Regions from separate parts of the Pantoea sp. NSTU24 genome, predicted to be linked through region 1. Evidence: predicted binding sites of a transcription regulator. Region 1 holds the regulator's gene; each other region holds the start of a gene.
The links. The regulator PhoB, encoded in region 1, activates phosphate uptake and scavenging genes when phosphate is short. The targets are predictions, from matches to a motif close to CTGTCATAAAACTGNCNNAT.
Positions count from the first base shown of each region.

Region 2: a site for PhoB is predicted at 960-979, ahead of pstS (phosphate ABC transporter substrate-binding protein PstS). Genes of this name have one in related genera too.
Region 3: a site for PhoB is predicted at 1,542-1,561, ahead of ACLHDD_RS14940 (MIP/aquaporin family protein). Genes of this name have one in related genera too.

Region 1 covers NZ_JBKIWZ010000001.1:314,614-316,882, forward strand. The annotation lists gene sbcD (exonuclease subunit SbcD) at 1-465, opposite strand, end outside; gene phoB (phosphate response regulator transcription factor PhoB) at 663-1,352, shown strand; gene phoR (phosphate regulon sensor histidine kinase PhoR) at 1,367-2,269, shown strand, end outside.
Region 2 covers NZ_JBKIWZ010000001.1:3,256,414-3,258,682, forward strand. The annotation lists gene glmS (glutamine--fructose-6-phosphate transaminase (isomerizing)) at 1-919, shown strand, start outside; gene pstS (phosphate ABC transporter substrate-binding protein PstS) at 1,085-2,128, shown strand; gene pstC (phosphate ABC transporter permease PstC) at 2,215-2,269, shown strand, end outside.
Region 3 covers NZ_JBKIWZ010000001.1:3,130,608-3,132,876, reverse strand. The annotation lists gene glpK (glycerol kinase GlpK) at 1-519, opposite strand, end outside; gene ACLHDD_RS14940 (MIP/aquaporin family protein) at 550-1,401, opposite strand; gene zapB (cell division protein ZapB) at 1,807-2,046, shown strand; gene rraA (ribonuclease E activity regulator RraA) at 2,100-2,269, opposite strand, start outside.

The sequences.
Region 1 (2,269 bases):
CAGCGAGGTCTGCTTATCCCGGCCCGACTGGCCCGCCCGGCTGCGCAGGATATCGCGCGGACGCAGATAGGGGATGGCGCACAGCAGCGCGCCCGGTTCGCCCTGGCGGGTAGTGAGCAGCAGCACGTCGTCATTTTCCTGCGGCGTGGCGATCACCCGCGTATTAAGGCAGGCGAGCAGTTCACGCGACTCATTCAGCGTGGCCACGGAGTCGTGGTTGCCCGCCAGCACGACCAGCTGGCAGCCCGTGGGCTGCAGCGCCACCACAAAGCGGTTGAACATCTCGCGGGCATAGCTGGGCGGCGTTCCGGTGTCGAACAGATCGCCCGCGATAATCAGCGCATCCACCTGATGCTGTTCAATCTGGATCAACAGCCAGTCGAGAAACGCCTGATGTTCCGCCGCCCGGCTTTTGTTATAGAAGAACTGCCCCAGATGCCAGTCCGCAGTATGAATAATGCGCATGATAAATCCCTGCCGTTGTGATTCGCCCGGCGATTATACGGGCTCTGCGGCCAAAGCAAAAAAATGTCGTGGCCCTGTCATAAATGATTTTCAAGCAGGTTACAGGCAGGTTATGTTTTTCATAAAAGTGTCACAAAACTGACGCATAATGGCGCCGCGAATCTCAGTGACAGCCGTCATAATCTGCAGGAGTAATAATGGCTAAGCGCATTCTGGTTGTGGAGGATGAAGCCCCCATCCGCGAAATGTTGTGTTTTGTTCTGGAGCAGAACGACTATCAGCCGATTGAGGCGGAAGATTATGACAGCGCCGTGGGCAAGCTGATTGAACCCTGGCCCGACCTGATTTTGCTGGACTGGATGTTACCTGGCGGCAGTGGTATCCAGTTTATCAAACACCTGAAACGCGAAGCGATGACGCGCGATATCCCGGTGATGATGCTCACTGCGCGCGGCGAAGAGGAAGATCGGGTTCGCGGGCTGGAAGTGGGCGCCGATGATTACATCACCAAGCCGTTTTCACCGAAAGAGCTGATGGCGCGAATTAAAGCGGTGATGCGGCGTATTTCGCCAATGGCCGTGGAAGAGGTGATTGAAATACAGGGGCTTAGTCTGGATCCCTCTTCACATCGCGTCATGTCCGAAAGCACGCCACTGGAGATGGGCCCCACCGAATATAAGCTGCTGCACTTCTTTATGACCCACCCGGAACGGGTTTACAGCCGCGAACAGCTGCTCAACCATGTCTGGGGGACCAATGTCTATGTGGAAGATCGCACGGTCGATGTTCATATTCGCCGTTTACGTAAAGCGCTGGAAGTCTCCGGCCACGATCGCATGGTACAAACCGTTCGTGGAACAGGGTATCGTTTCTCTGCCCGCTACTAAACGGAGCTGTTACCGTGCTGGAACGCCTCTCCTGGAAGAGATTACTCGCAGAACTGCTGCTGGCCTGCCTGCCCGGGCTGCTGCTGGGCCTGCTGTTCGGCGGTCTGTCCTGGTGGCTGCTGCTGAGCGTGCTGACGGTGCTGTTGTGGCATTTTCACAATCTCATGCGGCTGTCGCACTGGCTGTGGCTTGACCGGACCATGACGCCGCCCACCGGGCGTGCCAGCTGGGAGCCGCTGTTTTATGGCCTCTATCAGATGCAGCTGCGAAACCGGCGGCGGCGGCGTGAACTGGGTAATCTGATTAAGCGCTTCCGCAGCGGGGCCGAGTCGTTGCCGGATGCCGTGATTCTGACCACCGAAGAGGGGACCATTTTCTGGTGCAATGGACTGGCGCAGCAGCATCTTGGCCTGCGCTGGCCGGAAGATAATGGCCAGAATATCCTCAACCTTCTGCGTTATCCGGAATTCTCACGCTACCTCCGTCAGCGTGATTTTGATAAGCCGCTGACGCTGGTACTCAACAACAAACTGCACATGGAATTTCGCGTGATGCCCTACAGCGAGGGGCAGTGGCTGCTGGTGGCGCGCGACGTCACGCAGATGCATCAGCTGGAAGGGGCCCGGCGCAACTTCTTTGCCAACGTCAGCCATGAATTGCGCACACCGCTCACGGTGCTGCAGGGCTATCTGGAAATGATGAATGACGCGGTGATGAGCGAGCCTTCACGCAGCAAGGCGCTACACACTATGTCGGAGCAGACACGGCGGATGGACAGTCTGGTTAAGCAGTTGCTGACGCTGTCACGTATCGAGGCCGCGCCGGCCATCGATCTGAAAGAGAAGGTGGATGTGCCGGTGATGCTGAAACTGCTGCAGCATGAGGCGGCAACGCTGAGCGGCGGACGCCACGAGATT
Region 2 (2,269 bases), 2.9 Mb from region 1:
CTATAATTCCGGCATGGTGTCACGCTACTGGTTTGAGTCGCTGGCCAACATTCCCTGCGATGTGGAAATCGCCTCGGAATTCCGCTATCGCAAATCCGCGGTACGCAAAAACAGCCTGCTGATTACCCTGTCGCAGTCCGGCGAAACGGCTGATACGCTGGCGGCGCTGCGTCTCTCGAAAGAGCTGGGCTACCTGGGATCGCTGGCGGTCTGCAACGTGGCGGGTTCATCCCTGGTGCGCGAGTCTGACCTGGCGCTGATGACCAAAGCGGGCACCGAAATCGGCGTCGCCTCCACCAAAGCTTTTACCACGCAGCTCGCAGTGCTGCTGATGCTGGTGGCGAAACTGGGCCGGTTGAAAGGGATGTCTGCCGACACCGAGCATGAGATCGTGCATGCGCTGCAGGCGCTGCCGAGCCGCATTGAGCAGATGCTGGCGCAGGATAAGCTGATTGAGAATCTGGCCGAAGGCTTCTCCGACAAGCATCACGCGCTGTTCCTGGGCCGTGGCGATCAGTATCCGATCGCGATGGAAGGGGCGCTGAAGCTCAAGGAGATCTCCTACATTCATGCAGAGGCCTACGCTGCAGGCGAGCTGAAACATGGCCCGCTGGCACTGATCGATGCCGATATGCCGGTGATCGTGGTAGCCCCTAACAACGAACTGCTGGAAAAGCTCAAGTCCAACATCGAAGAGGTGCGCGCGCGTGGTGGTCTGCTCTACGTCTTTGCGGACCAGGATGCGGGCTTCAGCGACAGCGACGGGATGAAGATTATCCCGCTGCCACATGTGGAAGAGGTGATTGCGCCAATCTTCTACACCGTGCCGTTGCAGTTACTCTCCTATCACGTCGCCCTGATTAAAGGCACCGACGTCGACCAGCCACGTAACCTGGCTAAATCGGTTACCGTGGAATAAAAAAGTGGGCCCCGTCGTGGGCCCGCTTCATTTCAGCGCACTGTCATATAACTGTCATATTTCGTACATTTCACTGTCATCAAACTGTCCTATTTTCCCTCCTGCAGCAATCACTGACTCTTACTAAAACGGCCCCGAGCCTGACTTTTCTCCCCTGGAGGGAACATGACACTGATGCGTAGCACCGTAGCCCGACTCCTCGCCACCACTTTCGCTGTAAGCGCGGTCTCTGCTTTTGCGGCAACCGATCTCACTGGCGCAGGCGGGACGTTCCCGGCGCCGGTTTATGCCAAGTGGGCAGCAGAATATCAGCAAGCCACCGGTAGCAAAATTAACTACCAGGGTATCGGTTCATCTGGCGGCGTGAAACAGATCATCGCCAAAACCGTGGATTTCGGTGCGTCAGATGCACCGATGAAAGAGGAAGACCTGCAGAAAAATGGCCTGTTCCAGTTCCCGACCGTAATCGGTGGCGTGGTGCTGGCGGTTAACCTGCCGGGCATCAAGTCAGGTCAGCTGACGCTGGATGGCAAAACCGTGGGTGATATCTACCTCGGCACCATCAAAAAGTGGAACGACCCGGCGATTGCGAAACTCAACCCGGGTGTGAAACTGCCGGAAACCAACATCAACGTGGTACGCCGCGCTGACGGTTCAGGCACCTCCTTCGTCTTCACCAGCTATCTGGCGAAAGTGAACGAAGAGTGGAACAGCAAAATTGGTAAAGGCAACACCGTTAACTGGCCGGTCGGTCTGGGCGGTAAAGGCAATGACGGCGTCGCCGCCTTCGTTCAGCGTCTGCCGGGTTCCATCGGCTATGTGGAATACGCCTACGCCAAACAGAACAACCTGACCTACACCAGACTGATGGATGCCGATGGCAAAGCGGTCGCGCCGAGCGAAACCAGCTTCAGCAATGCGGCGAAAGGCGCTGACTGGAGCAAATCGTTCGCACAGGATCTGACCTTCCAGAAGGGAACGGATGCCTGGCCTATCTCCTCAACCACCTTCATCCTGATCTACAAAGATCAGGCGAATGCGGCCAAGGGCGCCGAAGTGCTGAAGTTCTTTGACTGGGCGTACAAAAGCGGCAGCAAAACGGCCACCGCGCTGGATTACGCTGCGCTGCCGGATAGCGTGACCGAACAGATTCGCGCCGCCTGGAAAGCCAACATCAAAGACAGTTCTGGTAAAGCGCTGTATCAGTAATGGACCGACCCTGACCGGACACTGCGCCGGTCAATCCTGCGGGCGGCGTGATGCCGCCCTGATAACTTCTGAAGACCGAGACTTTTATGGCTGCAACGAAGCCGGCATTCAAAGCCCCAGGCAAACAGGGTGACAGAATTT
Region 3 (2,269 bases), 2.8 Mb from region 1:
CAGCCAGGTATCCACGGTGCCGAACAGCAGCTCGCCGCGTTTTGCACGTTCGCGCGCGCCCTCAACGTGATCCAGAATCCACTTCACTTTGGTGCCGGAGAAGTAGGGGTTAATCACCAGGCCAGTGGTGTGCTGGATATACTCTTCCAGGCCTTCTTTCTTCAGTTTGTTACAGTAGTCTGCGGTGCGCGGATCCTGCCAGACGATAGCGTTATAGATCGGCTTACCGGTCTCTTTTTCCCAGACAATCGCGGTTTCACGCTGGTTTGTGATGCCGATGGCGGCAATCTCATCGGAGCGGATGTCGGCATGTGCCAGCACTTCTACCAGCGTCGAACTTTGCGACGCCCAGATATCCATCGGGTCATGCTCAACCCAGCCCGCTTTCGGGTAGATCTGGGTGAATTCGCGCTGCGATACCGCGACGATATTGGAGTCGTGATCGAGGATCACGGCGCGTGAACTGGTCGTGCCCTGATCGAGCGCGACAATATACTTTTTATCTGTTGTGGTAGTCATAAATTCAGTCCTGATGATAAAAGGTGAAACTTACGCTTTACGCTGCTGAGCACGTGCAACGGGTTTTTCTGCCGGGGCGTTTGCAGGTGCTGCAGCACCTGGCAGGTAGCGACCAATCAGCGTGCGATATCCCACTGCTCCCAGGCAGGCTCCGACCAGCGGGCCAAAAACAGGGACCAGGAAGTAAGGAATATCTTTACCACCGGTGAAAGCCACGTTACCCCAGCCTGCGATGAAGGCGAACAGCTTTGGTCCGAAATCACGAGCCGGGTTCAGGGCGAAGCCGGTCAGTGGACCCATTGAGCCGCCGATAACAGCAACCAGCAGACCAATCAGCAGCGGCGCCATCGGGCCACGCGGAACGCCGTTACCATCGTCGGTCAGCGCCATAATCACCGCCATCAGTACAGCGGTGATGACTATTTCGACCAGGAACGCCTGACCGACGCTGATGTGTGGATTAGGATAGGTAGAGAAGATGCCCGCCAGATCCAGACTCTGAACGGTGCCGCGCACCATCTGATGACTCTGCTCGTAATCGAAAAAGAGGCTGTAGTAAAGACCATAAACCAGCGCGGCCGCGCAGAATGCACCCGCGACCTGCGCCAGAATGTAGGGCAGAACTTTACGGCCGTCGAAGCTGGCGAACAGGCAGAGCGCGATGGTTACAGCAGGGTTCAGGTGCGCGCCCGACACGCCTGCAGTAAGATACACAGCCATTGAGACGGCTAAGCCCCAGATAATGCAGATTTCCCACTGACCGAAAGCGGCACCGGCGAGTTTCAGAGCAGCTACACAGCCTGCGCCAAAGAAGATTATCAAGCCGGTCCCCAGAAATTCGGCAATACACTGACCTTTGAGCGTGTTAGTTGTCTGACTCATAATAGTGGTTCCTGAAGCGAGGTTAAATTTTATCAGTTTTTGTTCTCAGTCCATGAGTCACCCAGCTTTGATGTAGGGCTGATGTGAATTTATCGTTAACGAACATAAACGAGAAATAGCGAAATCATTTTTTGTGTACTGTGTCATAAAAATGCGCGATTTCGCGTATTCCGGCTTTCTTTAACCACAATTCGCGCCTTGTAGCGGCTTGATCGGGCCTCAGTCAGCAGGCCACCACCACAAGCGCCACCCGGATTCAGGGATTGACTGAAAAGTGTTACAGACTGCGCTCACGGTGGCCACGTTGCTGGACTTGCGGGGTGAGGCTACATACAATCGGGACAACGTTGCTGGCTTAAGCTGGCATCATCAACGCCTTGCAGGAATTTAGGAGAGGTCAGAACGATGTCATTTGAAGTGTTTGAGAAACTGGAAGCGAAAGTACAGCAGGCGATTGATACCATCACCCTGTTGCAGATGGAAATCGAAGAGCTGAAAGAGCAGAACAACTCACTGCGTAACGATGCGCAACAGGTCGCGGGCAACCACGATGCGCTGATGCGTGAAAATCAGCACCTGAAAGAAGAACAGCATGTGTGGCAGGAACGTCTGCGTGCCCTGCTGGGAAAAATGGAAGAGGTTTGAAGCCTCAGCTGACGTGAAAAACGGGTGCTCTGGCACCCGTTTTCATTGGCGCGCTATTCGATATCCAGCGCATCTTCTGACAGAATGATACCGGTATTGTCAGCATAGAGATGGTCGCCGGAGAAGAAAGTGACGCCGCCGAAATTGACGCGCACGTCGCTTTCGCCAATCCCTTCACCCGCTGCGCCAGCCGGGATCGCCGCTATAGCCTGAATGCCAATTT